DNA from 3 places in the Devosia neptuniae genome. Region 3 is predicted to be linked to each of the others. Evidence: riboswitches for the same ligand, from Rfam matches in the RefSeq annotation. Region 3 holds a riboswitch; each other region holds the start of a gene.
What was found. A riboswitch is a leader RNA that binds a small molecule or an ion and turns the genes downstream of it on or off. The one in region 3 is predicted to bind cobalamin.
Positions count from the first base shown of each region.

Region 1: linked by a shared signal. The riboswitch ahead of N8A98_RS04765 (CbtB domain-containing protein) and the one ahead of N8A98_RS13465 (ABC transporter substrate-binding protein) in region 3 are both predicted to bind cobalamin.
Region 2: linked by a shared signal. The riboswitch ahead of N8A98_RS02265 (ABC transporter ATP-binding protein) and the one ahead of N8A98_RS13465 (ABC transporter substrate-binding protein) in region 3 are both predicted to bind cobalamin.

Region 1 covers NZ_CP104965.1:457,131-467,147, forward strand. Annotated here, with positions in the region: gene cobN (cobaltochelatase subunit CobN) at 1-2,480, opposite strand, end outside; gene N8A98_RS04745 (hypothetical protein) at 2,480-2,920, opposite strand; gene N8A98_RS04750 (alkylphosphonate utilization protein) at 2,920-3,138, opposite strand; gene cobW (cobalamin biosynthesis protein CobW) at 3,219-4,277, opposite strand; gene N8A98_RS04760 (CbtA family protein) at 4,274-5,044, opposite strand; gene N8A98_RS04765 (CbtB domain-containing protein) at 5,065-5,253, opposite strand; cobalamin riboswitch at 5,291-5,499, opposite strand; gene N8A98_RS04770 (DUF2164 domain-containing protein) at 5,793-6,047, shown strand; gene N8A98_RS04775 (DMT family protein) at 6,149-6,505, shown strand; gene N8A98_RS04780 (hypothetical protein) at 6,596-6,748, shown strand; gene aztA (zinc ABC transporter ATP-binding protein AztA) at 6,745-7,509, shown strand; gene aztB (zinc ABC transporter permease AztB) at 7,506-8,378, shown strand; gene N8A98_RS04795 (metal ABC transporter substrate-binding protein) at 8,523-9,431, shown strand; gene N8A98_RS04800 (Fur family transcriptional regulator) at 9,454-9,888, shown strand; gene rsmD (16S rRNA (guanine(966)-N(2))-methyltransferase RsmD) at 9,972-10,017, opposite strand, start outside.
Region 2 covers NZ_CP104964.1:473,945-483,961, forward strand. Annotated here, with positions in the region: gene N8A98_RS02250 (AraC family transcriptional regulator) at 1-482, shown strand, start outside; gene N8A98_RS02255 (FecCD family ABC transporter permease) at 603-1,664, opposite strand; gene N8A98_RS02260 (ABC transporter substrate-binding protein) at 1,704-2,627, opposite strand; gene N8A98_RS02265 (ABC transporter ATP-binding protein) at 2,662-3,495, opposite strand; cobalamin riboswitch at 3,602-3,815, opposite strand; gene N8A98_RS02270 (ABC transporter substrate-binding protein) at 4,544-5,584, shown strand; gene N8A98_RS02275 (ABC transporter permease) at 5,590-6,471, shown strand; gene N8A98_RS02280 (ABC transporter permease) at 6,488-7,291, shown strand; gene N8A98_RS02285 (ABC transporter ATP-binding protein) at 7,288-8,373, shown strand; gene N8A98_RS02290 (TauD/TfdA dioxygenase family protein) at 8,483-9,349, shown strand; gene N8A98_RS02295 (RraA family protein) at 9,376-10,017, shown strand, end outside.
Region 3 covers NZ_CP104965.1:2,164,264-2,174,280, reverse strand. Annotated here, with positions in the region: gene N8A98_RS13495 (GMC family oxidoreductase) at 1-971, shown strand, start outside; gene N8A98_RS13490 (xylulokinase) at 1,035-2,489, opposite strand; gene N8A98_RS13485 (substrate-binding domain-containing protein) at 2,606-3,544, shown strand; gene N8A98_RS13480 (zinc metalloprotease) at 3,586-4,191, opposite strand; gene N8A98_RS13475 (hypothetical protein) at 4,441-4,689, opposite strand; gene N8A98_RS13470 (FecCD family ABC transporter permease) at 4,894-5,886, opposite strand; gene N8A98_RS13465 (ABC transporter substrate-binding protein) at 5,931-6,941, opposite strand; cobalamin riboswitch at 7,086-7,293, opposite strand; gene N8A98_RS13460 (lipocalin family protein) at 7,348-7,857, opposite strand; gene N8A98_RS13455 (pyrimidine dimer DNA glycosylase/endonuclease V) at 7,987-8,370, shown strand; gene N8A98_RS13450 (Ig-like domain-containing protein) at 8,579-9,841, shown strand; gene N8A98_RS13445 (type I secretion system permease/ATPase) at 9,860-10,017, shown strand, end outside.

The sequences.
Region 1 (10,017 bases), 1.7 Mb from region 3:
ATTTCGAGTACCTCAACCACGTCGCCAATGTGCCTTAGTGCTAAAGGACTGTTAGCATTGAGCGCGAGATAGGGTGCAAACACGTTGGGGCCGTGCCACGGGTCGCCGAGGCGGGCCGTCAGCGGGTCGATGCCGAGCTTGAGATCATCGGCCAAGGCGCGGATCAGCGAGTTATCCCCCGGGGCGTCGCCGCGCGGTACTCTGGCCAGAGCCACGGTGAGGTCGCGGGCGAGATCGCCCTGCGGCGATTGGCCGAAGACGTGCAGCCCATCGCGGATTTGCGCTTCCTTCAGGTCGCAGAGGAAGTTGTCGATTTTGATCAGCGCTTCGGTTTCGTCTTCGGGCAGGCCGATATCGCGATCGAGCCGGCTGTCGCGGGTGAAATCGAGGATGCGGCGGCGCAGATCGGCGAGGCGCCGGCGGTCCATGCCGGAGGCGGCGTAATATTCGTCGAGCAGGGCCTCGAGGTCCTTGAGGGGGCCATAGGTTTCGGCGCGGGTGAGCGGGGGCACGAGGTGGTCAATGATGACCGCGCCGGTGCGCCGCTTGGCCTGGGTGCCCTCACCGGGGTCGTTGACGATGAAGGGATAGAGATGGGGCAGTTGGCCCCAGAGTGCATCGGGGTAGCTGGCGGCATCCAGCGCGGTGGCCTTGCCGGGGAGCCATTCGAGCGTGCCGTGCTTGCCATTGTGGATCAGCGCATGGGCTGAGAATTCGTGGCGCAGCCAGAGATAGGCGGCGATGTAGGCATGGGGCGGGACCAGGGCCGGATCGTGGTAGCTGGTGGTCTCGTCGAGGTGATAGCCACGGGCAGGCTGGAGCAGGATGGCGACGTTGCCGAAGATGAGGGCGGGAAGGTGGAAGGTGTCGTCGCGCACGAACGGGTCCGTCGTGGGATCGCCCCAGCGGGTGGTGACCTCTTGCTGGATTTTTGCTGGGAGAGTGGCGAAGAGCTCGGCGTAGCGCGCAAGGGTGAGCGTGGCGGGAGAGGTGCCACGGGCGGGGTTGGCGTTGGTGGGGCCGGATTGGAGGGCGGTGATGAGGGCTGCGGAGTCAGAGGGGAAGGCCCCCTCACCCAGCGGCTGCGCCGCCGAGCTCTCCCTCGAGGGGAGAGGTGAAAGAGTGTAACCTGCCCCCTCCAGTGCCCGCAAAATCTCGACTGTGGATTGCGGGGCATCGTAGCCCACGCCGTTGGCGAGGCGGCCGTCGCGGGTGGGGTAGTTGGCGAGGACTATTGCGACTTTGCGGTGGGCGCGGGGGGTGGTGCGGAGGTGGGACCAGTTGGCGGCTAGGGTTACGGCGCGGGTGATGCCGGAGGGATCGGGGGCGTAGGCGGAGAGGGGGACCTGGCAGCGCTCGTGCCAGACGGCGTCGGCTTTGTGGCCGATGATGAGGCCGCCGATGCGGCCGTCGACTTCGGGCATGACGAGGAACATGGCCAGGTCTTTGGAGCTCAGGCCCTGGCTGTCGGCCAGCCATTGGGCTTCGGGGCGGCCGGACTGGATCAGTTGGATGACGGGCGCGTCGGTGCCGGAAAACGGGTTGGATTTGGCGTCGAGGCTATCGAGGCCGAGAGCGAAGCCAGTGAGGTTGAGGATGGTGGCGGGCGGGAAGGCGGCGAGCGCGTTTTGCACGAAACGGACGCAGGGGGCTTCCTTGAGGGAGGACACCAAGAGGGGGACGGGCGCCAGGTTCTGGCGCTCGAGTTCGGCGATGAGGGCGGTGATGGTGGCGGTGCCGGCGCCTTCGAGGGCGGCGCGGTAGAAGAGGATAGGGATGAATGGGCGGGCATCGGAGTACCCCCTCCTAGCCTCCCCCTGATAGGGGGAGGGACCGCCCAGTGGGTGGGCGTGGATTGAGCGTAAGGCGGATTCGTCGGTGATGCCGAGGCTGGGGTGCCAGAGGCCGAAGCGGGCGAAGGGGGTGGGGGTGAGGGCGGTGAGAAAGGCCCCCTCATCCGCCCTTCGGGCACCTTCTCCCACGAGGGGAGAAGGAAGGGGGGCAGCGAGGAGAGCGAACGCCTTCAGGATGGTATCGGCATTATCCGGACCGCCGGCGATGAAGAGATTGTGGAGGCGCGTCCAGTCGTCGGGGTGGATGGTGGAGCGGGATTGCAGGATGGGGTCGGGATTGGCGTCGCCGGGGATGAGGGCGAGCGGGATTTTGTGGTTGGTGCAGAGGGCGGTGAGCTCGTCGACGCCATATTGGAAATAGGCGGCGCCGCCGATGAGGCGGAGGACGACCAGGCGGGCGTGACCCACCGTTTTTTCCAGCCAGAGATCGACCGAGAGATTGTTGGAGAGGCGCAGGGTATTGGCGAGGCGCAGTTCGCTCTCCCCTGCCCGGTCGGCGGCACCGGCGAGCATGGCCAGTTCGCTATCGGCGGCGGAGGCGAAGATCAGCGCGCCGGGGCGCTGGTTGAGATCGATGGCTTCGCCTTCCTGCTGGATGGCGCCGGCCTGGGCGGAGAGCAGATGCATCAGGCGGCCGTCTTGCGGGTGAACCAGGCGAAGATGGCGGTGCAGCCGAGCAGCGCGACGGCGCCGGCAACGGCTGACACGAGCTGGAGCTCGGTGTTGAAATATTTGTTGGCGCCGAAGGAGGAGACGAACAGCGTCATGCCGAACCAGCCGGCGGCGGCGCCGAGGGGAATGGCGGCGAGCATTTGGGCGCGCAGGTTGTGGTAGCGGTGGCTGAAGACGCCCATGACCACGGCGCCGACCAGGGCGGGGAACAGGCCCAGTGCGTAGCCGAACAGCAGGACGAGGGGGGCGTCTTCGAACAGGTCGGGCATGCGGCTGGGATTGTCCGGCCAATCGGCCAATGCGCCGGCGAGGAGGAAGACCACCGCGCCCACGGCCGGGCCGACAAACAGGGTCAGCAGGAAGCGGGGGATTGCTGATGTGGTGGAGGTGGCCATCAGGCTTTTTTCAGGAACTCGGTGCGCAGCACGAGGCCTTTGACCTTTTCGGCATTGCACTCGATTTCGGCGGTGTCGTCGGTGAGGCGGATGTTCTTGACCAGAGTGCCGCGCTTGAGCGTGACCGAGGTGCCTTTGACCTTGAGGTCCTTGATCAGGGTGACGGCGTCGCCATCATTGAGCTGGGTGCCGTTGGAGTCCTTGGTGATCTCGGCCATTGGGGAGGTCCTTTTTTTAGGGGGATACCCCCTCCTAGCCTCCCCCTGACAGGGGGAGGGATGGATTGGGGCTTGCGGGCCTAGGCGGCAACGGCCAGGGCGCGTTGCAGACTAGCGGTGATGGCGGCGTGGTCGAGGGGGGATTGGCCGATGACGACGAGGGCTGTTTCGCGCAGCTCGCCATCTTTCCAGGGGCGGTCGAAATAGGCGGTGACGCGGGGGCCGACGGCCTGGATGGCGAGGCGGGCATTGGCGCCGGGAACGGCGGCAAAGCCCTTGAGGCGCAGCACATCGTGATCGCGGATGGTGGCTTCGATGACGGCGAGCAGCTCATCCTTGCTGCCGATGGACGGCAGACGGATGGAGAAGCTGTCGAAATCGTCGTGCTCGTGGGTTTCCCCGCCATGTTCCAGCTCATGGTGGCTGGGGCGATTGGCGATATCGTCTTCCGAGGACATGCCCATGCCGAGCAGGGCCGCGATATCGACGTGACCATTGCGGGCGCGGATTAGGCCGACGCCGGGGCGCATTTCGGCGCGCAGGTTAGCTTCGACGATATCGAGCATGGCGGGATCGACCAGATCGGCCTTGTTGACGATGACGAGATCGGCCACCGAAAGCTGGTCTTCGAACAGCTCGCCCAGCGGCGTTTCATGATCGAGCATTTCGTCCTGGCGGCGCTGGGCGTCGACGGCGGCTTCGTCTGAGGCAAAGCGGCCTTCGGCGAGGGCGGCGGCATCGGCGACAGTGACGATGCCGTCAATGGTGACCTGCGCCTTGATTTCGGGCCAGTTGAAGGCGCGGATCAGCGGCTGGGGCAAAGCCAGGCCCGAGGTTTCGATGACGATGTGATCGAACTTTTCGGGGCGGGCGAGCAGCGCCTGCATGGTGGGGATGAATTCATCGGCCACGGTGCAGCAAATGCAGCCATTGGACAGCTCGACCATATCCTCTTCGCGGCAGGTATCGTCGCCGCAACCGGCCAGGATGTCCTTGTCGACACCCAGATCACCGAATTCGTTGATGATCAGGGCGATGCGCTTGCCCTTGGGGGCATGGGCGAGGAGGTGGCGGACCAGGGTGGTTTTGCCGGCGCCGAGAAAGCCGGTGATGACAGTAGTGGGGATCTTTTCGATCATGCAATGGCTCCGATCGGGGTGGCCGCCGAGCGGGCGGCAAAGAGGTCGTTGAGGCGGCCGAACAGGGTGCCGAGCACGGCCCAGAACACGGCGGAGGTGCCCAGGGTAATGGCGGCGAATTCGGTTGCGAGGTGGGCGGGCACGGCGCTGGGCTCATCGGGGGCGACGGGCGCGCCGATAATGTGGGGAGCAGCGATCAGCGCGACGGAAACGGCAATGGCCCAGCTGGCGCGAGTCTTGGCGAGCAGCACGAAGGCGGCGCCGGTGGCGATGGCGGTGCCCACCCACCAGAGCTGGCGGGCGAACAGATCAGCCGCAGGCATGCCGGGGAGCTCGGGCGCCAGGCCATAGGCGGGGGCCAGCGAGAAGGTGATGAAACCGGCGGCGCCCCAGAGCAGGCCATTGGCGAAGGTGATGGGGATATTGGCGAACATGGAGATGGCGCCGATGACCAGGGCAAAGCCGGCGGCGGCGAGGACGGTGGCGAGCGTCGTATAGGCAGTGCGCTCGAAGCCGTCCTGCGGGGCCCATTCTTCGGGCTCGGCGGCCGTGCTGGCGGCGGCGTCAGCGTGGCTGTGTTCGGCCGTGCCGGGGGCGTGTTCGTGGTCAGCGACTACGGCAGCTTCGCCATGGCTGTGGCCGCCTTCACCCTCGAAGGTTTCGGCATGCAGAATGAGCGGGGTGACGCGGAAATGCTGGATGGCGGCGGTCAATAGGCCAGCGGCCAGCGCTGCGAAGAGCGCAGCGGCAAACAAATTGCGGATCATTTTTTCTCTCGTGCTCTGCCTTAGTGGCAGGGGAAGCCCATGGCGTGGCGGGTGTCGTGGGCGCCGTTATGCAGGCGGAAATCGCCGGCAAAGCCGGTGCCGACCAGAAGGGTCAGACCGAGCATGAGGGCCAGAACACCAGCAATGAGGCGCTGGGACAGCGAGAGAGACGTGGAGACGGCGGTCGTCGTATTGATCGTGGTATTCATGGCAGCACCCTCCGTGCGCGGAATAGATTGGGCTTTTCGCCCGGCTGATGTGCCGGCAGGTCTCCTGGCTCGCGGTGATAACCACTCCCCTCGCCTTCCCGGCTATTCGCCAGTGGCATGAAAGGGGAATGCACCGCTTACAGTTGCGGGGGCAGCCACGGTTTTGCGCCCTGATGGGTACGTCGCACCGTGTTCCCTTTTCCCGCCTGTCGCTTGCGGCGTGATGCCGGGCTGCAAATGCCAGTTTGCTGCGCTCCGGTGCTCACGTACCAACGTACGCTCCGCTCCGGTGCTCGCGCACCGCCATTTTCGCCTCGGCCTGACGCCGCAGGCATCGGGCGGGGTATCCCCTTGCCACAACGGACGCGGGGAACCAACACGAGGATTGGTTTGCCACTAAATCGGGGCGACTGCAATGTGGTTGGTAGGAAAAGCGGCGCCAGGTCAAGCGCGAGGTCGGCGCGTTCAAGCCAATTTGGCGAACGGCGAAACCGGCGACTCGCAGTAGACCTGATCGCCAGAACCTGCGGAGACATAAGATGAAACCGATCAAATTCAGCCGCGAGGAAACCAAGGCGATCGTGGATGAGATCCGCGACTATTTCCGCAACGAGTTGGACCAGGATATCGGCTCCATTCCGGCCGAGATGCTGATGATGTTCTTTGCCGACAAGATGGGCGCCTATTTCTACAATCGCGGGGTTTATGACGCGCAGGCCCTGGTGCGCGAGCGGATGGATAATCTGAGCGATGATCTGTTCGGGTTGGAGCAGCCGACCAAGCATGTGCGCTAGGGCATAAGCACGAATGCGAAATCCACTTTCGCGGCAATGCGGCGCCGGATAAGCAGTGAGACCGCCAATGGGCGGTTTTCTGGCCTTTTCAGGAGGAAGCCTTGGGCTTCAACTTTGCCACTTTTGCCCCGATCGGGCTGCTGCTCGCGTCCAATGTGTTCATGACCTTTGCCTGGTATGGGCATCTGAAATGGCCGACATCGGCGCTGTGGCTGGCGGTGATGATCAGCTGGGGCATCGCGTTTTTCGAATATTGGCTGGCGGTGCCGGCCAATCGGATCGGGGAAGCGGTCTATAGCCCGTCCGAACTCAAGACCATTCAGGAAGTCATCTCGCTGTCGGTGTTCGCGGTGTTCACCGTGTTCTACTTTGGCGAGAAGCTGACGCTGAACCACGGCATCGGGTTCGGGATGATCGCGCTGGGGGCATTTTTTATCTTCAAGGGCCCGATCAAGTAGGATCGGCTGTTGGCTGTGATGTGAGGTCTTGACGATTGCGACCGTAATGTTATTACGTTGCGTCGACACATGTATAGCACAAGAACGGCCATGGCTCACCAGCATACGCATCCGCACGCCCCGGTAAAATCGAGGGGGCGCAGCTTTGGCCTGGCGCAGATGAGTGCGCTGGCGCGGCTGGCCATCGTGGTTCCGGCGATCGTGTTGATCTGGCTGGTGCTGTGGCTGTTGGTGCGGTCATGAGTGCCATCCGCATCGAAGACCTGACGCTGGGCTATGACGCGCATCCGGCGGTGCATCATCTGGACGGGGCGTTCGAGCGCGGTTCGCTGACGGCGGTAATGGGGCCCAATGGCTCGGGCAAGTCGACGCTGCTCAAGGGCATGATCGGGGCGATCAAGCCGCTGAGCGGACGGGTGACGCTCGATGGCATCGACAGCCGCGACATTGCCTACCTGCCGCAGATTGCCGAAATCGACCGGAGCTTTCCGGCGGTGGTGGCGGATCTGGTGGCGCTTGGATTCTGGAAGCGGCGGGGGCTATTTTCGGCCATTCGCGGCGTTGATCGCAAAGAGATGGAAGCGGCTTTGGCGGCGGTGGGTCTTGTCGGCTTTGAGCGGCGGCCGATCGATACGCTGTCGGGTGGGCAATTGCAGCGGGCGCTGTTTGCCCGGGTGCTGGTGCAGGATGCGCCGGTGATCCTGCTCGACGAGCCATTCGCCGCCATCGACCAGCGCACCGTGGCGGACCTGACCGAGCTGATCAAGCACTGGCATGGCGAAGCGCGCACGGTGATTGCCGTGCTGCATGATGCCGAGCTGGTGCGGGAAGCCTTTCCGCGCACGCTGCTATTGGCACGCGAGGCGATTGCCTGGGGCGACACGGAAGAAGCGCTGACGGCGGATAATCTGCGCCGGGCACGGCAGATGGTGGAGGCCTGGGACGAGCATGCGCCCTGGCATGAGCATGATGGCCATGGCCACAAGCATGGGGCACACCAATGAACCTCTATGATTTCCTGATCGGGCCGTTCGTGCAATTCGGCTTCATGAACCGCGCCTTGGCCGGTGCCATCATCCTGTCGCTGAGCGCGGGACCGGTTGGCGTGTTCCTGATGCTACGCCGGATGAGCCTGACCGGCGACGCCATGGCCCATGCCATTCTGCCCGGTGCGGCGGCGGGGTTTCTCGTATCGGGGCTGGCTATTCTGCCGATGACGCTGGGGGGCTTTGCCGCCGGGCTGATCGTTGCGGTGCTGGCGGGGCTGGTGTCGCGCTTCACCATTCAGCGCGAGGACAATTCTCTGGCGGCCTTCTATCTGATTTCGCTGGCGCTGGGCGTGATGCTGGTGAGCCTCAAGGGCTCCAATGTGGACCTGATGCATGTGCTGTTCGGCACGGTGCTGGCGCTGAACAATGATGCGCTGATCATGATCGGCGCCATTGTGACGGTCAGCCTGGTGGCCCTGGCCATGTTGTGGCGGCCGCTGGTGGCGGAGTGTCTCGATCCCAGCTTCCTGCGCAGTGTCAGCAAGGCGGGTCACCCGGTGCACCTGATTTTTCTGGCGCTGGTGGTGCTCAATCTGGTGGGCGGGTTCCAAGCGCTCGGGACACTGCTGGCGGTGGGGCTGATGATGCTGCCGGCGGCGGCGGCGCGGTTCTGGGTGCGCAGCCTTGAGGCCACCTGCGGGCTGGCGGTGCTGATCGCGGTGGTCTCGAGCTATTTCGGGCTGCTCGCCTCCTATCACCTGAGCATCGCCTCGGGGCCGGCCATTATCCTCGTCGCCGGGGCGATTTACCTCATGTCGCTGCTGTTTGGACGGCGCGGCGTCATCACCAATGCCACGCGGCCGGCCCGGCATCGGGTGGCCTGAAATGTGTGGTGCCGCGGGCTCGATATTTGCTGAGACCCCGACACCCCCACCCTTGATCCCTCCCCTCAAGGGGGAGGGAGACGACTGCACCCTCAAGTCTCTCTCCGGGCGGCAGACCCGCTCACTCTCAAAGGAAGTCCAAGAATGTTTCTGAAGCTCATAACCGCTACACTGCTCACTTCCGCGATGCTGGCGCTGCCCGCGAGTGCGGCGGAAGTCAAAGTCGTGGCCAGTTTTTCCATTCTCGGGGATATCGTTGCCCGTGTCGGCGGCGACCGGGTGGAGTTGACGACGATCGTCGGTGCCAATGCCGATACGCATGTCTATGAACCCAAGCCGGCCGATGCGCAGGCGCTGAGCCATGCGCAGGTGTTTTTCGTCAATGGGCTGGGCTTTGAGGGCTGGCTGGACCGGCTGGTCGAAGCGACGGGCTTTGCCGGCCCGGTGGTGGTGGCCAGCGAGGGCGTCAAAACCCACGCCATGGCCGAGGAGGAGCATGGCCATGAGGGGCATGACCATGGCGAGACCGATCCGCATGCCTGGCAGAGCCTGAAAAACGGGCTGCTCTATGTGAAGAATGTGGCGGCGGGGCTGTGCGCGGTCGATCCGGATGGCTGCGCGGTTTATGAGGCCAATGCGGCCGAATATTCGACGGAGATTTCGGCACTCGACGCCAAGGTGATCGCCGATATCGATACCGTGCCGGAAGCGCAGCGCAAGGTGATTACCACCCATGATGCGTTCGGCTATTTCGGCGAGGAATATGGCGTGGAATTTCTAGCCCCCGAAGGCATTTCGACCGATAGCGAGGCTTCAGCCGCCGATGTGGGCAAGCTGATCGAGCAAATCCGGGCCGATGGGGTCAAGGCGCTGTTTATCGAGAACATGAGCGACGGCCGGCTGATCCGGCAGATCGCCAGCGAAACCGGCGTGACAGTGGGCGGCGAGCTTTATGCCGATGCGTTGTCAGAACCCGGCCAGGGGGCAGCGAGCTATCTCGGTATGTTCAAACATAACGTTGAACTGCTGGTGCCAGCGATGGCAGGAAAGTAGTCTGACTACAGGAGGCATGACAATGGCACATTCGCATGATGACCACAGCGGCCACAACCATGTGTGGGCTGATGATCTGACGAAGAACCAGGGGTTGGTGCTGGGTGCGTTGACGCATTCGGACGGGCCATTGTCTGCCTACGATATCCTCGACAAGCTGCGCGGCGACGGGCTGCGGGCGCCGCTGCAGGTGTATCGGGCGCTCGACAAGCTGGTGGAACGGGGCCTCGCGCATAGGCTGGAATCGCTCAATGCGTTTGTGGCTTGTGCGGATGAGCATTGCCATCGCAGTGGGCTGATTGCTTTCGCGATCTGCGAGGGCTGCGGGAAGGTGGATGAATTCGCCGACGCGGTGATCGAGGAGCGGCTGGGGGATTGGGCCGGGCAGAAGGGCTTTAAGGTCGAGCGGACCACGATGGAGATTCGTGGGCGGTGTGCGGAGTGTGTGGCGGCGTAAGGCACTGGGATCGGAGTACCCCCTCCTAACCTCCCCCTGATAGGGAGAGGGACCGCCCGGTGGTTGGGGCGGGAGTGGAACGCTTAGGCAGCCACGCTCAAGAAATGCACGGCGGCGGCGCCGTATTCG
Region 2 (10,017 bases), on a different replicon from region 3:
CAGCCCTGCGCCTCATTCGACTCCTGGACCGACCCGCTGCGATTCCGGTTCTGCAGGCGCAATTGCTGCGAGAGCTGCACTTCTGGCTGTTATCTGGCCAGCATGGCGGCGCTATTCGCGCCCTTGGTGTGCCGGGTGGACATGCACAGCGCATTGCGCGGGCAGTGAACCTGATCCGAACGGAGTTCACGACCACCCTGCCGGTCGAGCGCCTCGCCGAGAGCGCCGGCATGGGGTTGTCGTCCTTCCATGAGCACTTCCGGACGCAGACCTCACTGACGCCGCTGCAATTTCAGAAGCAGTTGCGCCTGATTGAAGCCCGCCGACTGATGCTGTCGCTTGGAGAAGCAATCAGCACTGCGGCCTACGCCGTAGGGTATGAGAGCGTACCGCAGTTCACCCGGGAATATGGCCGACTGTTCGGGCAGTCGCCTGCACGCGACATCCGAACTGCAAGGCAGCGCCTTTCATCAGCGGCCTAACCCGCGGCGTCGTATGCAGGTGACATCTTTGGGGTGGAGAGCAGTTGGCCTGCTTTTGGCCAGGTGCGGCAGAAACCGGACATGAAATTCGCTCTCGTCGGTCCCATGGCGAGCTAAACTTCACCCAATCCTCTTGTTCCGCCGCATCAGGACGATGAAGAATACGCCGCCGACCAGGCCGGTGATGACGCCGAGCGGGATGTCTTGTGGGGGGATGATGATGCGGGCAGCCATGTCGGCCACTACCAGGAAGATGGCGCCTACAAGCGCCGAGAGTGGCAGCACGCGACGATAGTCGCCACCGACCACCATGCGCACCAGGTGGGGGATCATCAGCCCGACGAAGGATACGATGCCCGAAAAGGCAACGGCGGCGCCAGTCAACAATGCGCAGACGATGAAGACGATGATGCGGAACCGGGCGGCGGGAATACCCAACGTTGTCGCCGACTCGTCGCCCAGCGTCATGGCGTTGAGGTTGCGGGCATTGGCCGTGAGATAAGCGCCGCAACCCGCTAGAGCCACCAGCGGATAGGGGAGTTGGGCCCATTGCGACAGGCCCAGGCCACCGAGCATCCAGAAGATCACGGTATGCGCGGCACGCGGGTCACCCAGGAAAATGCCGAGGCTGCCCAGCGAGGTGACGACGAATGACACGGCGACACCGGTCAGCACCAGCCGGCTGGCATTGGTGGCGTTGGAGAGATTGGCCACGCCGACCACGATCGCCGTGGTGAGCAGTGCCCCGCCAAAGGCAAAGAGCGGCACGGTGATGAGGCCGAGGAACATGCCGGTATGCAGCAGCACGATGATGGCACCGAGCGCCGCGCCGGAAGAAATGCCGAGCAGATGCGGGTCGGCAAGCTGGTTGCGTGTCACCGATTGGAGCGCGGCGCCGACCAGGGCGAGGCTGGCGCCGATGATCGCCCCCAGGATCACGCGCGGTACGCGAACTTCCCAAACAATATTGTCTCGGCCAGCCGACCAGGTGACCTCGACACTGCCCGGGGCGAGGTGATTGACCACGACGCCCCAGACCACGTCGAGCGGGACGGCGATGGCACCGACACTGACGCCGACCATCATCACGACGAAAAGCAGCATGACGAGGCCAGCCGTGAGCAGCGGCAGGTTGTGTAGGATGGTATGCCGGGGACCGGCGACGAGGTGCTTGTGGGACATGGTCGAAACGGGCCGACCGGATTGGCCAGCCCTATCAGATCATTTGGGGTGGAACGCGGCAGCGAGGCGCTTGATCGCCGCGATGTTGCGCGGGCCGGGCGTCGCCTCCACATATTCGAGCACGACGAAACGATCGTTCACCACGGCCGGAATATCCTTGAACGCAGCATTGTCCTTCATGAAGGCGATCTTCTGTTCGGCGGTGACGTCGCCATAATTGACGATGACGACCACGTCCGGATTGCGCTCAATCACGGGCTCCCAGCCGACTTCGACCCAGCTCGATGCCACATCGTCCATGATATTGCTGGCACCGGCCGCCTCGATCAGGGCGGTGGGGATGGCATAGCGTCCGGCGGTGAACGGCTTGTCCTCGCCCGAGTCATAGACGAACACCTTGGGTGGGGTTTCGCTGGCCGGCAGCGTCGCGCTGAAATCGGCCAATTCCTGCTTGTAGCCGGCGACCAGCGCTTCGGCCTTGTCCTCAACGCCGAAGATAATGCCCAGGTTGAGCAGGTCGACATACATGTCGTCCATCGAGGACTTTGGCTTGTCCATGATGTGGATGCAGCTCTCAGTGAGCTCGTAGACGGCGATGTCGAACGCCGCCAGCGTTTCCGGCGTTACCTCGCCACCCACCCTCATGCCGTAGTTCCAGCCGGCGAAGTAGAAGTCCGCATCGGCGCCGAGCAACACTTCCTTGGTCGGATAGTCGGGTGAGAGTTCGGGCAATTGCTCGACATTGGCACGCAAGGTCTCGTCCAGCGTCTTCCATTCGGAGACGCCGGTATAGCCGGCCATGCGGTCGGTGAGGCCCAGGGCCAGCATCATCTCAGTGAGGTTGACGTCGTTGGACACTGCGCGCATGGGCGCCGCGTCAAAGGTCACGTCGCGATTGCAGCTCTTAACGGTGACGGGATAGGCGAGCGCTGTGGCCGTGGTTGCGGCCAGCAAGGCCGGCACGAGAAAGGTGGAGGCAAGACGCACGGAAGGCTCCTCAAGGTTTGTCGTTGAGATGGAAGGAAAAGCGGGGACGACCCGTTGCAGGGTGGGTGTCGATGGCCACGCCGACCGCGAAGGTCCGGCGGATGGATTGGGGGGTCAGCACGTCGAGCGGAGCGCCCAGTTGCACTTGGCGGCCATTGTCGAGCACCAGCACGCGATCGGCATGGGCCGAGGCCAGTGCCAGATCGTGCAGCGAGACGACGACGGTGGCGTCGAGGCGCGATAGCAGGTCGAGCACTTCGAGTTGGTGGCGGATGTCAAGATGGTTGGTGGGCTCGTCCAGGATCAGCAGATCGGGCTTCTGCAGCAGCGCCCGGGCGATCATCACCCGTTGTTTTTCGCCGCCGGAGAGCGTGACGAAATCGCGAGCGGCAAAGCTGGTGAGACCCATCAATGCCAGCGCGCTTTCTACCTCGGCCAGATCGGCCTGACCGAACCGTCCCAGATGCGGTGTCAGGCCCAGTTCGACAATCTCGGCGACGGTCAGGCCGAAATCGGTCGCTGGCTCCTGCAGCACCGTAGCAATCCGGCGGGCGCAATCGCGCGGAGCCATGGCCCAGATGTCAGCACCATCGAGGGCGACTGTCCCGCTAGTCGGCTGATGATAGCGATAGAGGCACCGCAGCAGCGAGGACTTGCCAGCGCCGTTCGGCCCTACGACAGCGAGCATCTCGCCCGGCGCAACGCTGAACGCGATGTCGTGCAGCAGCCGTGCCGCTCTAGAAGGTCCCCAGCTCAGCCCGTCGACCTGTAGGGCAGCCGGGCGCCGGGTGCGGCCGGACGGGTCGAAGGGAAGCAGATGATCAGCGAGGTGGACGTGGTTCACCGAGGCGCTCCGCAGATGCGGGGCGCATTGCGGGCGAAATCAGGCTGAGCTTTTTGGTCGTGTCGTCAAGCGCCATCATCGTTCCCCGCGGCACACCCCGGCCGGGTTGAAAGGTGTGTCGATGGCAGGTCTCCTGACTTGCGGGTCACGGCGCCTTCGAACCTTCCCAGCCTTACGGCCAGTGGCATCTCGAAAGAGCTATCCGCTCACAGTTGCGGGGGCAGTCACGGTTTTGCGCCCTGATGGGTACGTCGCACCGTGTTCCCTTTTAATCCCCGTTGGCTTGTGGCCGCCGAAGAACCTACGACGAGTGCATAGGGCATTTCGGACGCAACCTTGTCAATGTCCGCTCTCGGTAAATTACAACTGTGGCCTCTGTGGCCGACATGGGGTCGGTTTCCAACGGGCTGCTTTCACATGGTGCGGATACTGTTTCCAACCACGAGGACTTTGAATGGTGCGTAATCGAGCGACGTCGAAATCCCGCGGGGAAAGCGCTAACATATTCGTGCTCGCAGAAATTTATAGTTGTGTCTCGACCTGTTGTTGCTAGGATTCAGCTACATCGACTGTTGACTGATTGATGGTGCTTCCGGACGATGCAGGCCAGTTGCCTGCCGTAGAAACGTCCGGCCACCAACGTGCTGGGCTCTTCTCTATGGAGCACCGCCATGTCAGAAACAAAGTCACTATCCACCCCCTCCCCCGGGGCTTGATCGCTGACGTCAAAAACCTCGCGGCCTGTCCGGCTGCGGCCGCGAGCACGATTACCAGCATCTTCGGAACGAGAGCCACATCCATCGCTGCCTGGTGCGCAATCCATGCTCGTCAAGACGGCGACGAGCCTGGCTACCAATTGTGGCTATCGACATTCAAACATCTCAAGGCATCCGACCTCAGCGTCCGACCCTGATATCATCGGGAACGGATTATAGGGCGCAGAGCAACGCTATTGATAACGTTGTGATATTAATGAGCGAAGCTTAATATTGGAAGTCTGATCCGTTCCTCGCCACCTTGCCCAGCGCAAGTTCAAGAGGGGAACATCATGAAGTCAGCATATCTAGTAGCGTCTGCTGCTCTGCTGTCAGGCGCCACAACAATCGCTCACGGTCAGGAATTGATCGTCAATAGCTATGGCGGCCCATACGAGCAGATCATTCAGGACGCCATCATCAAGCCGTTTGAAGAGCAGTACGGCGTTTCGGTGATCTATGATGCGGTGGGGTCCTCGCAGCAGGATTACGCCAAAATCAAAGCTACCAACGGGCGCCCCGGCTTCGATGTCGTGGTTATGACCGCGTCCCAGTCGCTCGAAGGATGTCGCGAAGGTCTGTTGGAGCCACTGAGCGTCGAAACCATCCCCAACCTCGCTCACCTCAATGCCGCCGTTAGCGCCGTTGCTGGCGAATGCGGAGCGGTCCACGAGCTGCAATATCTTGCCTTGCTCTATCGCACCGACATGCTTGAAGAAGCGCCTGTATCCTGGACCGATCTTTTCGACGAGCGCCTCGACAACCGGATTGTTCTGCCCACGTTTGCCAACATCATGGCGGCCTTCCTCACCCAGCTGATGTCATCGGTGCATGGTGGGGATATCGACAACAATATCGATCCTGGCTTTGAGGCCATGGCCCGCCTCGCCGCTCAGTCAATCGGTTTCGAGCAGGCGTCCGCTATTCTCGAAAGCTACATTCAGGACGGCCGGGTCTGGGCAATGCCGTTCTGGGACGGTCGGGCCCAACTGCTCGTTGATAGTGGCGCGCCCGTCGACTACATCCTCCCCGAGGAAGGCTCGATACCCCTTATTGCCACCCTCAACGTGCCTGTCGGCGCCGACAACAAGGAACTAGCACTTAAGTTCGTCGACTTCTTTCTCGAAAAGACCAGCCAGGAACGCTGGGTCGAGGGCTACAAAGTTGGCTCCGCCCGCGCCGATATCGAGGTTAGCGAAGAGGCCAGAGCCCGCAAGATCACAACGCAAGCTGATCTTGACGCACTCCTCCTTCCCGATTTGACTTCGCTTGCCGCCAACCTCTCGACATGGGGCCAGCGTTGGGAACGCGAAGTCGTTCCGGCCGCGCGGTAGTGGCCATGTCCAGTATCGCGCTCACCGCCGAAGGGGGACGTCCTGTTTGGACGTCCCGGGCTCGCCAATACCTGCCCCTCCTGCCCCCGACCTTATTGCTTCTGGTGTTCTTCGCCATTCCCATGGGCATGATGGTGGGCCTCAGTTTCCATCCACAGGGAGGATCGACCGCGTCTCTTGCCAGCTATGAGCGTTTCTTTACCGACGACTTCTCCTTGGCGGGTCTGGGCCGAACAGTTCTTATGTCAGGGCTCGTGGCGATCTGCGTCACGCTCATGGCCTATCCCGTGGCCTATTTCCTGGCGCGGTCTCGCTCCCGTTGGCGGGCGGTGGTCTTTGCCCTGGCAATCGCCCCAGAGCTCGCCGGCGTGGTGTTGCGCACCTATGGCTGGCTGATCATTTTAGAAGACCACGGTTTCATAAACAGTGGATTGATGTGGCTCGGTCTTATCTCGGAGCCCCTGCCCCTGGCCAAAAACATGTTCGGTGTTGTCGTTGGACTGACCCATGTGATCTTGCCGTTCGGCATCCTGTCGTTGCTAACGAGCCTGCAGGGCGTCGATCAAAACCTCGAAAAATCAGCGCAGATTTTGGGCGCATCGCGCGTCTCCGTGCTTCGCCATATCGTTCTGCCACTGACCGTTCCCGGCATTGTCAGCTCGATGTTGCTCGCCTTCACCATGTCCGCCAGCGCCTATGCCACCCCAGCCATCCTAGGCGGCGCCGGCTTCAAGGTTCTCGCCACCATGGTCTACGAGCAGGTCCTTTTTTACATCGACTGGTCCTTTGCCGCGGTCATGGCGAACGTGCTGCTGGTGATGATGCTGATCATCGCCTTTGTCGGCTCACGTCTCGAAATGCGCCTGCACAAAAAGCTTCATTTCTAGAACCCCGGTGATCGATATGAACCGAATTGTCTCCGGCCTGTTCTGGGTCTCAATCGCTCTCGTCATGGCGTTCATCACCCTGCCCCTCATCGTGGTGATGGCGGCTTCACTCAGTCCCAGCTCCAAGGTGACCCTCGTTCCATGGGAGTGGACTGTGCGGTGGTATGGCGACCTGATGGCGCGTCGATGGATTGATCCCTTCATCCTCAGCGCCCAAATCGCCATACTCGTGTCCTTGGTCAGTGGGGTACTTGGCCTGCTTGCAGCCTACGTCGTGGCCTTTGAAAAGTGCCCCGGTCACGCCACGATCATGTCTTTTCTGCTCTCGCCATTAGCTGTCCCCCAGATCGTCAAAGGCGTGGCGATCGTGTTGTTCCTGTCTTCGGCCGGGCTCTATCGATGGGTCGGCACGCCAGGTCTGGTCGCGGCGCATATCATCCTGACCCTGCCATTTGCTGTGCGGATGATCGCCACCGCTATGTTCAATTTCGACAAGAACCTTGACCGGGCCGGCCAGAGCCTGGGTGCAACCAAAGCCCAGCGCATCCGGCACCTGCTGCTCCCCATCATCAAGCCGGGCGTTTTCTCCGGCATGACCTTTGCCTTCATCATCTCCTTCAACAACATCCCGCTGTCGGTCTTTTTGGTCCGGCCCGGGGAAACCACCCTGCCCATCACCGTCATTAACTATCTCGAATACAGCCTCGATCCGGTGCTGGCTGCGGTCAATGTCGCCTCGCTGCTTTTCGTGCTGGCGGTGATCTTTGTCTTTGAAAAAATCGGCGGGTTCTCAGCCCAGATCCATGGAGGAAGCAAATGAGCACCAGCGATATCGAACTGATCAATCTGAGCAAAAACTTTGGCACCAGCCAGATCGTGCGTGAAATCGACCTGATCGTGCCCCATGGCGAGTTCGTCAGCATCCTGGGACCCTCGGGATGCGGCAAAACCACTACCCTGAACATGATCGCTGGCTTTATTTCGCCCTCAAGTGGACAGATCAGGATACGAGGTGTCGAACAGTCCGGCGTACCTCCCGAAAAGCGTCAGGTCGGTCTGGTGTTTCAGAACTATGCCCTGTTTCCTCATATGACCGTCGCCGAAAATGTGGGTTTCGGCCTCAAGATGCAGGGCAAGAGGCGGGATGAGGTCGATGCTCAAGTCAAAAAGGCGCTTCAAAGTGTCCGTCTTGAAGGCTTCGAAGACCGCTATCCCAAAGCGCTCTCAGGCGGCCAGCAGCAACGCACCGCCCTGGCCCGGGCTATCGCCCCTCGCCCATCGCTTCTGCTGTTGGACGAGCCTCTCTCGAACCTAGACCTCAAGCTGCGCGAAACCATGCGTATCGAGCTTAAGGATGTCCAACGCGAGCTGGGCATTACCTTCGTTTATGTGACCCATGATCAGGAGGAAGCCATGGCCATGTCCGACCGGATCGTGGTCATGCATGAGGGCGTCATTGCTCAGGTTGGATCGCCCTCAGAGCTTTACCGCGCGCCACAATCGACCTTCGTCGCCGATTTCATCGGCAAGTCCAACATCTTTGCTGTTACCCCGATCGCCAATGCTGGCGGCATTCAACGGGTCCGGGTCGCCGAAACCGGACTTGAGCTGCTGGCCGCCTCCCCTGCCCCGGCGTCGTCAGAAATCGCGTTCTGCAGCATTCGGCCTGAAGCCCTGCGCTGGATCGAAGGGCCGACCCCAACTGAGCGTCCGGCCAACGTGCTGCCGGTCCAGATCATCAAGATCGTCAATCTGGGTGCCTATCTCGAAGTGTGGTGCCGGCATCAGAGCAATACGATCTTCAAGGCGCTCATCAGTGCTGCTCGCGGCGCCCAACTGGCTACGGACGTCGCGATCGAACTGACCGTCGAGCCGGCGGCCATAAAGCTCCTCACCCGCTAGCTGATTAATAGCAGAACAATATCAATAATGATCCATTGATATTGGACGCAGCGGGTTCACTACATCTATTTTGTGATTGTCGAGATCATCATCCAGTGGAGGAAAAACGATGCTGACAAAGAACAGAATTACGGCCGTTCAGCACGACAGCAATGTCTGTGCAGACATCCAAGGCTTCGATTTCAATGACTATACTGCAGACGATATCGCCACCGTCCGCGACTTTTGGCTGCAATATGGAGTCATCAGGTTTCGCGACGCGAATATCAGCGATCAGCAGCAGGTCGAGTTTTCGGCCCACTTTGGTGAGTTCGTCATTCACCCCAAGCAACTTCAGGAAGGTGGCCATCCCACGCATCCCGAAATCCTCGTCATCAGCAATGCGATGAAGGACGGTCGGCCCAGTGGTGCGATGGGTAATAGCGAAGCCACTTGGCACACCGATACGTGGTTCTACGAGAAGCCACCGGCCGGTGCCATTCTGCGGGCGGTGCAGGTGCCGGAAACCGGCGGAGACACCTACTTCCTCTCCACCTACCAAGCCTATGAAACGCTGCCCAACCATCTGCGCGACGCAGTGGCCAAACGGCAGATTTTCTTCCAGAGCGCTTACGACAAGACAGGTAAGTTGCGCCTGGGCAAGACCAAGCCGACCTCCGAAGATTTCCGGGAATGGGTCGGCATGGTGCATCCGCTGGTCCGCAAGCACGGCGAAACGGGACGCGATGCCCTCTATCTCGGTGGCACTGCAGAAGGTGCCTGGATCGTCGGAATGCCCCTCGACGAGAGCACCGATCTCATCGCCCAGCTTTGGGAGCATACGACCACAACCGACGACGTGTTTGTGCAGCAGTGGAATGCCGGCGATATCATGATGTGGGACAATCGCTGCACGATGCACCGGCGTGACTCCTTCGATCCGAACTCGATCCGGATCATGCACCGCACCACAACCGCCGGCGAACGGCCAGTCTAAGGCCCTAACCAGGCGGAACATGCAAAATGCCAACATTGTACCGGACGGCGCTCCCTCCTGGACCGCTGGACCAAGACCTCCTTGCGCTGCTTGCGGATGTCGAAACGGCCACCATTGGTCACTTCGAGTCCTCTGGCTTCATTGCGGCGGACGTCCGCCCGGTATTTCCCGCACGGGCCATGGGCAGAGCCATCACCGTGGCCGCCCCGGGTCGGGACGGGCGTGTCATCTATATGGCGATCGACACGCTCGAACCCGGAGATGTGTTGGTCATTTCCAGACTTGAAGGTGACGGCCTCGCCTGCGTCGGCGGTGGCGTTACAGCGGCGGCCAAAGCAAAGGGTGCTGCAGCCATCATCGTCGATGGTCCCTGCACGGATCCGACGGAGATCGCCAGCAACGGTCTGCCCGTTTGGTGTCGTGGCGTCTCTGCCAAAACGACTTCACGACACACCCAGCTTGGAGGCGAGATCAATTTCCCGGTCTCCTGCGGAGGAACTGTAGTCCTGCCAGGATACTGCGTACTCGCCGATGACAGTGGCATCTACATCGCCGATCCCGCTCGCATGCGCGAAGTTGCCGTCCAGGCGAAATCGCGCCAGCAGCGATCACTGGCCGTAAGGCAGCATCTGCTGTCCGGCCATTCCATTTTCGACTTCGATCGCGAG
Region 3 (10,017 bases):
GCCTCACCATCATCACCGGCGCCCGCGTCGACCGCATCATCATCGACAACAACCGCGCCATCGGCCTCGCCTATTCCAAGGACGGCACGACCCACACCGTCCACGCCGACCGCGAAGTGCTGATCGGCGCCGGCACCTACAACACCGCCAAATTGCTCATGCTGTCCGGCATCGGCTCTGCCGATCACCTGCGCGAACACGGCATATCCGTTGCCGCCGACCTGCCCGGCGTCGGCGCCAATCTGCAGGACCATCACGAAGTCCCCATCATCGCCACCACCAAAGCCAAGTCCGGCTATTTCGGCCAGGACAAGGGCTGGCCCATGATCCGCAACGGGTTGCAATATCTGCTGTTCAATTCGGGCCCCGTCACCACCACCGGCATCGAAGCCTGCCTGTTCTACGATCCCGACGGCGGCGACCGCCCCACCATCCAGCTCTATTGCGCGCCAATCGTGTATCTCGACCGTGACGTCTCCTCCGCCAAGCCCACCTATGGCGTCACCTTCACCTCCTGCCTGCTCCGCCCCAAGGCGCGCGGCAGCGTCAAGCTGCGCTCGGCCAATCCCGGGGATCAGCCACTGGTCGATTGCAACTTCTTCGGTCATGCCGACGATCTGCGGCTGACATTGGCATCGCTCGCCGTCGCCCGCCAATTGCTCGCCACCGAGCCTTTCAAATCCAAGATCGCCGAAGAACTCCTGCCCGGCCCCGCCGTTACCGCCGAGGAAGACCTCGCCCGCTTCGCCGGCCAGACCGTCAAAACCAATTACCACCCCGTCGGCACCGCTCGCATGGGGCCCGACAGTGACCCCATGGCCGTCGTCGACGAGCGCCTGCGCTTGCGCGGCGTGGATGGTCTGCGCGTTATCGACTGCTCGATCATGCCCGCTATCGTCTCGGGGAATACCAATGCCCCCGCCATGGCGATCGGCTCAAAAGCCGCAGAGATGATCGGGACGGGGCGCTAAGCCCCCTCATCCGCCCTTGGGCACCTTCTCCCACAAGGGGAGAAGGGTGGCTCAGCGTGCGAACTAAAACCGCGTATTAAAAACCCGCAAATCCGCATACAGCGCCTGATAATGACCAAACCGGTCGGCATGGTAGCCCGCCACCGCGCCATTCGGCTCGAATACCCGGTCATACCGCACGAGTTGCCGCACTGCTTCCGTCAGCGTTCCCCCAATCCCGCTCGCTTGTCCCGCTAAAATCGCCGCTCCCAGCGCCGCAGATTCCGGCGCCACGCAGCGCCGCAGGGGCTTGCCCAACACATCCGCCCGTATCTGGCACCAGCCATCGGATAGCGACCCGCCGCCCCCAATATTGATCACCGCCGGGTCCACCGCCGCCGAGCGATACAGCGCCTCGAACGCCCAGCGCCCGGCATAGGCTACGCCCTCCATCACTGCCCGCGCCATTTCCGCCGCCCCCGACCCCGGATCGAGCCGCGCAAATACTCCCCGCGACGCGCTATCCCACAGCGGCGCCCGCTCCCCCCGCAAATGCGGCAAAAACAGCGGCACCGATGGCCCCGGCGTCGCACTCGCACCCAAAGCCGCTACCTCGGCTGGCGTCCGCCCCAACACGCCCGCGATCCACCCCAGCGCCGCCCCGCCCGATTGGGTGGGCGCCGCATGCATCACCACCCCCTCATAGGGCGGAAAGAGGATCACTCCCGGCGTGGGCACAATCGTGCTCGAGACAATCCCCGGCACATCGCTGGTGCCGCTCTGATACATGGCGTCCCCATTGGCCACCACGCCCACCCCGAACATGCCGCCCCAGGCATCCATTGCCCCGACAACAACCGGCACGCCGGCACAAGGCAGTCCTGCCCGCACCGTGCCCGCAATCGTCGTAAAGCTCGCCAGCGGCGGCAATAGCTCCGCCGCCCGCGGCACCAGCGCCAGCAGCTCGGCGACATAATCGCCCCTTCCATCCACCAGCCCCACCGCCGCAATGGGGTCGCTCAACACCGCCCCGGTCAGCTGCAAAATACAATAATCCTTGGGCGCCAGCACATGGCGCGTGCGCGCATAAATGTCCGGATGCATTCGCCGCACATGCGCCATCCGCGACAGCGCATGGCTCGCATCAATCGGCATCGGCGTGCCAAACCAGCCGATTTTCTGGTCCGCACTCACCTGCCCATCCAGGGCAGCTGCATCCGGCGCCGAACGCCCATCCTGCCAGATAATCGCCGGCAGCAGCGGCGTGCCTGCCCCATCCACGAACACATGGCTATTGACCTGGCTGCAAATGCCGATCGCTTTGAGCCCGCTCAGATCATGCCCCTGCGAAAAAGCATCCAGCGCCCCCAGCACGCCGGCCATCCAATCGCGCGGGTCCTGCTCGGCATGGCCTTCCTGCGGCCGGCTGGTCGCATGCGGATGCGCAAACGCCGCCAATCGCTCCCCCGCCTCGTCGATCAGCACCGCCTTGGTGGCCGTCGTGCCCACATCCAAGCCGATCAGCGTGATTTTCGCCACGTCACGTCCCCAAATTGCCTAGTCGCCCTCAAGCCTCTCCAATATGGTGCCTGCCGGCGAAAGGGAACCATCGCGACGACGTACCCGATGGCATTCGCATCCAGGGGAACAAGCATATGACGTTCAAGACCATTCATTTCACCCGCAGCCTGCTGGCTGGCGCGAGCCTGCTCGCTGCCACTCTGGGCGCGAGCGGCGCCATGGCCCAGTCCAAGATCGCCATCATCACGCCCTATCTGGCCCAGCCCGGCACTCAATTCTATGTCGAGTCCTTCCAGGCTGCCGCCAAGGACAAGGATTGGGACGTCAATGTCATCGACACCGCCGGCGACGTCGCCGCCGTGATCAGCCGCATCGAGGACATGGTCACCCAGAATGTCGATGCCATCGTCATCAATGTCGATCCCAGCCAGGTTGCTGCGGGCCTGCAGGCCGCCGCCGACGCCGGCATTCCGGTCATCGGCATGGATGCCGGCAGCGATCCGCTGCTGGCCACCAATGTCACCTCCAATGGCTATGCCATGGCCGCCGAAACCGCGACCTATGTGGCCGACCGTATCGGTGGCGAGGGCAATGTGGTGATGTTCATCTTCGAAGCCTTCCCGCCCGTGCAGGTGCGCGGCGTGGTGGCCGATGCCGTCTTCGGCAATTTCCCCGATATCAAAGTACTCGACCGCGTCACCCCCGACGTCTCCGACGGCGGCATTGCCGATTCCCGCGCCAAGATGGAAGCCATCCTTGCCGCCAACCCAGAGCCCGGCAGCATCAAGGCCGTCTGGGCCGCCTGGGACCAGCCCGCTCTCGGCGCCCTCCAAGCCATCGAAGCCGCCGGCCGTGAGGGCGAAGGCATCGTCATCACCGGCATCGACGCCAACCCCCAGGCCCGCGAAGCCATCGCCACGGGCGGCAATTTCGAGGCCAGCGTCGCCCAAGACTTCGCCGGCATCGGCGCCGCTACTGCTGATGCTGTTACGCGGGTTCTTGCCGGTGAAGAGCTCAAGCAGCGCGTCACTTACGTGCCCACCAAGCTCATCACTGCGGTTAACGCGGAGTAGTCCGCCAATCGGGCGCCTCTCCCTTGCGGAGAGGCGGCTTCCTAGCGAAGCTGTACCAGCGGCAGCAGCATGTTGGCCAGGTTGGGCAACCGGCCGGCCACGATTGCGACGATCACCAAGGCCAGCCCAAAAGGCTCGAGCCGCAGCAGGCGCCGCTCCTCGCCCGGCCAGATGGCCTGCCAGAGCACCCCGCCGATCAGTCCGGGGATTGGCAGCAGATTGAGCGCTGCCGAGGCCAAAGCCAATATCTGCAATTGCCCCGCCACATACAGCACTGCATAGCCACCGGTTCGCGGTAACAGCAAGGCCAGCGGCCGCAGCAGGTCGATCAGTGGCACCAGTGCCACGACCACAGCTAGCGCCAACACGGCCACCAGCAGCAGCCCCCAGCGTCCCAACCGATTCTGCGCCGGGTCGAACCGCACCACCCGCACCCAGCTCATGGCGAACAGCGCTGCTATCACGGTGCCCCATACCGAGATATGGACAAAGGGATTGGCGGTCAGACGGCCCTCATATTGCGGCCGTTTGTCACCCAGCAGGCGCGCGAAACCGGCCAGAGCGAGGCCCTGGATTGCTGCATAGAGGAGCACGGCCGCAATGCGCGACACGATCTCTCCCATGCTCAATTCTCGGAGTAAATTCACGGCGCGACTCTCCGGCGCGTTGGCCTCTACGCACTTACTGCGCCAAAGCCATCGCAGGCAACAATCACCGTGGAACAGGAATGCGGATGAGGCGCGGCGCGGGTGGGACAAGAGCTCGGCTGCCATTGCGTTGGCCGGACCGGGAAACCGGAAAAACCAGCCCGTTCCCTATACCACCACGTCCGGTTGACGCGCGCCGGCCTCTATGGATCAACCCACAAGATGGCGGCCCGTTCCCATTATTTGGGCTCAGTCCGCAGGGGCGCGCACCAGCGGGTAGGTTTCGGCACTGTAGAGATCAAGAATCTGCGCGCCATCGAAGCGCTGCTCATCAACCTCAAGAAACGAGCCCCGCAGCAAGGCCTGCGGCATCTCCTCGACAGCGTATTGCACTGCCTCTGCGGCGGTCGCAAACCGGCGGTAGCGCGCCTTGGGAGATTCATTGCGGCCCTTGCTCGGATAGAGTTCGGCAGCGGCGGAATAGTCAAAACCGGACATGGTTCATTCCTTCTGGATTGGGTTCAGCAGATGCCATGGCACCGCAGGCAACAGCCCCAGCCGCGATGAAGCGGCCGGGGCAACCGTTCGCAAATCTGGAGATGGCCGGGCGATCGACGATCCCGACATGGGCAAGCAGCCCGCATATGGTTTGAATATGGCCCTTCGACGCCCCGATTTCAAGGCGCCACGGCACTTCCGGCCTCATCCGCGACGCCCGCCGCGATAGAGAATGACCGCGAAGAACGGCACCCCGACCAGGGCCGTGACCACCCCAATCGGCAAAACCTGTTGCGGCAAGATGATGCGGGAGACGATATCGGCCAGAACCATGAAGCTGGCCCCGATCACCGCACAAGCCGGCAGCAGCCGCATATGACCCGGCCCGACCAGGAAGCGGGCGGCATGGGGGATCACGAGGCCCACAAAGCCGATAGACCCAACCATGGACACCATCATGGCCGTCATCAATGCCGTCACGGCGAACAATACCAGCCGCACCCGGCGCACTGGCACGCCAAGGGAAGCGGCGGCATCTTCGCCGAAGGCAAAGGCATCGAGCGAGCGGGCATAGCGCAGGCAGATGCCAAGCCCGCCAACAACCACAATGGCCACCAGCGATACATCGGACCAGCGCACGCCGGCAAAGCTGCCCAATAGCCAGAACATCACGCTGCGGGCCTGTTCGGCATTGGCAGATGTGGCCACGATATAGGCAGTCAGGGCATTGAACAGCTGCGACGCCGCCACCCCGGCCAGAATTGTGCGCTCGGTGCCGCCACGCGCGCCGGAGGCGAGCATGACCACGAACAGAAAGGCGGCGAGCGCACCGGCAAAGGCACCTGCCGACAGCGTCACCGCCCCGGCACCCAGCCCCAGCAGCATGACGCAAACTGCCCCGGTCGAGGCGCCGGCCGAAATCCCCAGCACATAGGGTTCGGCCAGCGGATTGCGCAGCAGCGATTGCAATATGGCGCCGCAAAGCGCCAGGCCCGCGCCGCAACAGGCGGCGGCCAGCGAGCGGCTCAGCCGATAGTCCCAGATCACGCTTTCCTGGATGCGGCTGAGCTCGTGCTGCGTCCAGCCCAGGCGATTGGTCACCGCCTGCACGGTCGTTTCGAGGCTGATGGGCATTTCACCAATGCCCACCCCCAATGCAATCACCACGGGCAGCAGGAGGCCAGTGGCGATGACGATAAGAACACCCGGCCGGAAGGCCGGGCGCAGGCCTGCAATTGCGCTCAATCGAGGAGACCGAAGGCTTCCAGCGCCGTGGCAAGCTTTTCGAGCCCCCCAATGGTGCGCAGCGTCGGGTTCATCGCCTGCGCATCCATTTCGACGATATGGCCGGCTTGCACCGCCGACAATGCGCTGGCGACCGGGTCCGTGTGCAAGAATTCGCGCTTAACCGCCGGATCGTCCGCCGCCTGCGTGCGCCGATCCATCGTGCCGATGACGATCACGGCCGGGTCGGCGGTGGCGATCGTTTCCCAGCTGACCAGCGGCCATTCGGCCTCGGTCTCGATGACATTGCGGGCACCCAACACGTTGGTGATATAACCTGGAGCGCCGTTCTTACCCGCCACCCAAGCATCACCGGCAGTCTCCGCACTGGAAAACCAGAACAGGATCGAAATATCATCGGAGCGGCCAGCCAGACGATCTCGCACCGCCTGCTCACGCGCCCGGAAGTCGGCGATCAGCTCATCACCCTGGGCCGAGACGTCAAAGATCGCTGCCAGTTCCTCGATCTCGCGATACAACAATTCCGGCGTCCACAAATTGGCCCGCGAACCATCGGCGGAAATATTGTCGGTCGTGTCGCAATCGGTGGGCGAGACATAGCTGGGCACGCCCAGATCGGCGAATTGCTCGCGGGTGCCGACGCGGCCCTCCGGCCCCAGGGCCGACAGGAATTGCGCCGCAACGAAATCGGGATTGGTCCCGACCACGCTTTCAAAGCTGGGCTGATTATCGGCCAGGCGCGGCACGCCGGCATTGGCCTTAGCCAATTCGTCCAGTACAGGGGAAACCCATACGGCGGTGCCCACCATGCGGTCGGCCAATCCCAGCAGCAACATGATTTCGGAGCTGTTCTGGCCGATGCCGACCGCGCGTTGCGGCGCTGCCGCAATGGTGATGGTGGCGCCGCAATTTTCAAGAATGAGCGGGTAGTGTGTGGCCGCTGTTGCAGGCATGCAGGCCACGCCGGCAAGCAAGGTGCCGGTGACGATAGCAGGAAGACGCATCATAACCTCTCGTGATGCAGTTCGGGACAACCGAACGGCAAGCCGATAGGCATAGATGCGAGGGTGCGAGCGGTCCTGTTACGGACGAGAACACGCACGACAAGCCAGCCAGGCTGGCTCGAACCCCGCCGAAACACCTCGTCCGGCATGCTGATCGGTGTCGCGGCAGGTCTCCTGGCTCGCGGCTCGGATGCTTGCTGTTCCCTTCCCGGCCAAAAGGCCAGTGGTAATGAACAGCAAACTCGCCGCTTACAGTTGCGAGGGCAGCCTCGGTTTTGGCCCCTGATGGGTAATCCGCACCGTGTTCCCTTTTGATCCGCGCTCAATTGGCGGAACCGTGACATGGCTCTCATATACGCCGGCTAATGTGGCCGCAAGTCCTGCCGGTGGCCGATGCTGCCCGTTCAGCTTACTTGCCTTCGACCATGTCGTCGCTCACCACGCGACCGGTGTGGCGCGGGGTAATAAGCCCGGTCAAATCAAAGTCCTGGCGGCGGGCTTCGGCGAGATATTCGTCGAGCGTTTCGCGGGCGACGAATGGCTGCCGCGCCAGCACCCACAGATATTTTCTGCTGGGCGAGCCGACCAGGGAAACGGCGTAATCGGGATCGATCTTGAGCACCCAATAATCACCCCTGCCGAAGGGCAGCCACCGGATAACCGGGGGCAGGAAGCTCACCTGCAAACGGGCATTGGTGTCATCCACTGCAAAAGCCTCGCCCAATGCGCGGGCCGGTTTGCCGTCTTCGTCAAAGCAGCGGTTATCGACGCCGACATTGCCTTTGTCGTTCAGTGTGTAATTGGCAGTGATATCAGTGGCCGTCTCGTCTTCCCATTTGAGCGGCAGGCGGCAAATCTCATACCACCGGCCCAGATAGCGCCTCAGGTCCAGGCGGGCTATGGCGGTCACGTCGGTCATATTCAGGTCTCCGGAGCGGGAGCCAACGCCAACTCGATTGCAAAGGTTCCTGTGCGGGCGGTGCCGGTTGACGGGTCGGACCGGCCCGCTCTATGGCAAAGCTGCTCTGCCTCAGCCCAAGGGCCTCTCGTGACACGCATCAACTGCATTTCCCCAGCTGAATTGACCGGGCCACATCTGGTCGCCGAATATCGGGAATTGCCTCGAATCTTTGCGCTCGTCCGCGCGGCAATCGATCGCGGCGAGCAGCCCGATGACCCGCGCAACCCCGTCGAATATCGGCTGGGCGCCGGTCATGTGCGGTTCTTTTACAGCCGCCTGGGCTACCTTGCCAAAAGACAGGCCGCGCTCGTGGCTGAAATGCAGGCCCGCGGCTACCGGCCAAGCTTCACCGACACCGATCGCCTGCTGGAAGGCTTCCCTGCCGCCTGGTGCCAGGACTGGCAGCCGACGGCGGCAGCTATCGCGGCCAACCGGGCTCGGATCGCGGACCGCCTGCAGCGGGAAATCTAGCGCGAGCCATGCGCCGGAAGCGCCCCTCACCTGCCTCCGGCGCAGCTTGGAAGCCGTCCGGCGGCCTGCTAGCCTCGACTTAATAAACGTGCCCATGCCGTCCTCCCCACTGTAAAAGCGTTCGAGGAACATGATGCCCACCCTAAGTAATGGTAGTGAACTGACTATCTTGGAGGGAGGCGAGCCGCACGTCGCTTACTCCTTCACTTTGACCGATACTGAAGGCAATGTTTCCGACCCTATCGGAGCCTTGCCGGATTATTTCTTCGGCTGGGTAACGGTCGAGTCGGTCGATGTCTTCGACGGCTTCTTTGCCATCACCGGCTTCACCCATGATGGCAAATACGGAATCTTCTCCAATCTCGACACCTATATCTTTGACAATGACGGCAATTTCCTTCGCACCGTCCATGCCGAAGGCGCGAGCCAATCGCTGGAAGTCGTCTCCGTCATGGCTGACACGCCCGACGATTTCGTGGTGACCTACAAGGGCGCCACCATGTATTTCGGTGGCGAGAATACCCAATACGGCTACCACCAGATCAGGGTTCAAGACGGCGTGCAACTGCCCGACAGCTTCGTCAACACCGCGCCGGTCGTCTCCGATCTGAACCTGGTTCTGGCGCCCGGCCAATCTCTCAACGACATCGAATTCGTGGCCAGTGATGTCGACTATGACTTGCTGAGCTTCACCGTCGTCGATGGTCCCGATCACGGCACGATCGAACTCGATCGGCGCTATGACGGCAATCACTATCCCTTCCCGGAAAGCGAATTCCTGGGCAGCGTCCACTATCACTCGGCTTTTCTTGACGGCAACCTGTTCGACTATTTCCCGGCATCCGGGTTTGTCGGCACCGACACGTTCACGATCATGGCGACCGACGGCCAGGGCAACAGCAATCTGGCAACGGTCACAATCACCATTGGAGGATCCATGGCTGGTCCCGAATATATCGCCCTGGGCGATGGCGTCGACATCCTGCGCTATTTCAACAGCGACCATCCGGTCCTTGTCGCCTCCAAGGGCGGCAATGACGATCTGTTTGGCAGCCGCTTTGACGATTCCCTCAATGGCGGCGCGGGCGATGATCTGCTGCATGGCGAACGCGGCCGGGACAAGCTCACCGGCGGAACGGGCGTCGACCGCATGCAAGGCGGCGCTGACAACGACACCTTCATCTTCAATCCGGGTGATTTCGCTGATCCGGCGGACCACAATGGCCGGCTCGACCACATCATCGATTTCCATGGCGCGGGTCATTCCGGCCCCGGCGAGCAGGACTTCATCAGCCTCTTCGGCTTCGGCGATGATGCAACACTGACCTTCGACCACTATGCCAGCGACGATCAGACGCTGCAGATCTACCGCGTGAACGATCCCGACAATCCGGATGGCGGCGGGTTGATCATGGTGCAGATGGCGGACGGCACGGCCCAGATCGGGCAAGGCGACTATCACTTCTTCTAGGCGTCGCCGGAGAAGCTGATGCAACCATCGCTAATGCAACAACCAGCCGGGCCCAGCGGCCCGGTTCTGTCGCTGGGCGGACCCATAATGGCGCTGGGCGCCATCAGCTTTGTGTCCAACCTGCTGATGCTGACCGGGCCGCTCTTCATGCTGCAGGTCTATGACCGGGTATTGGC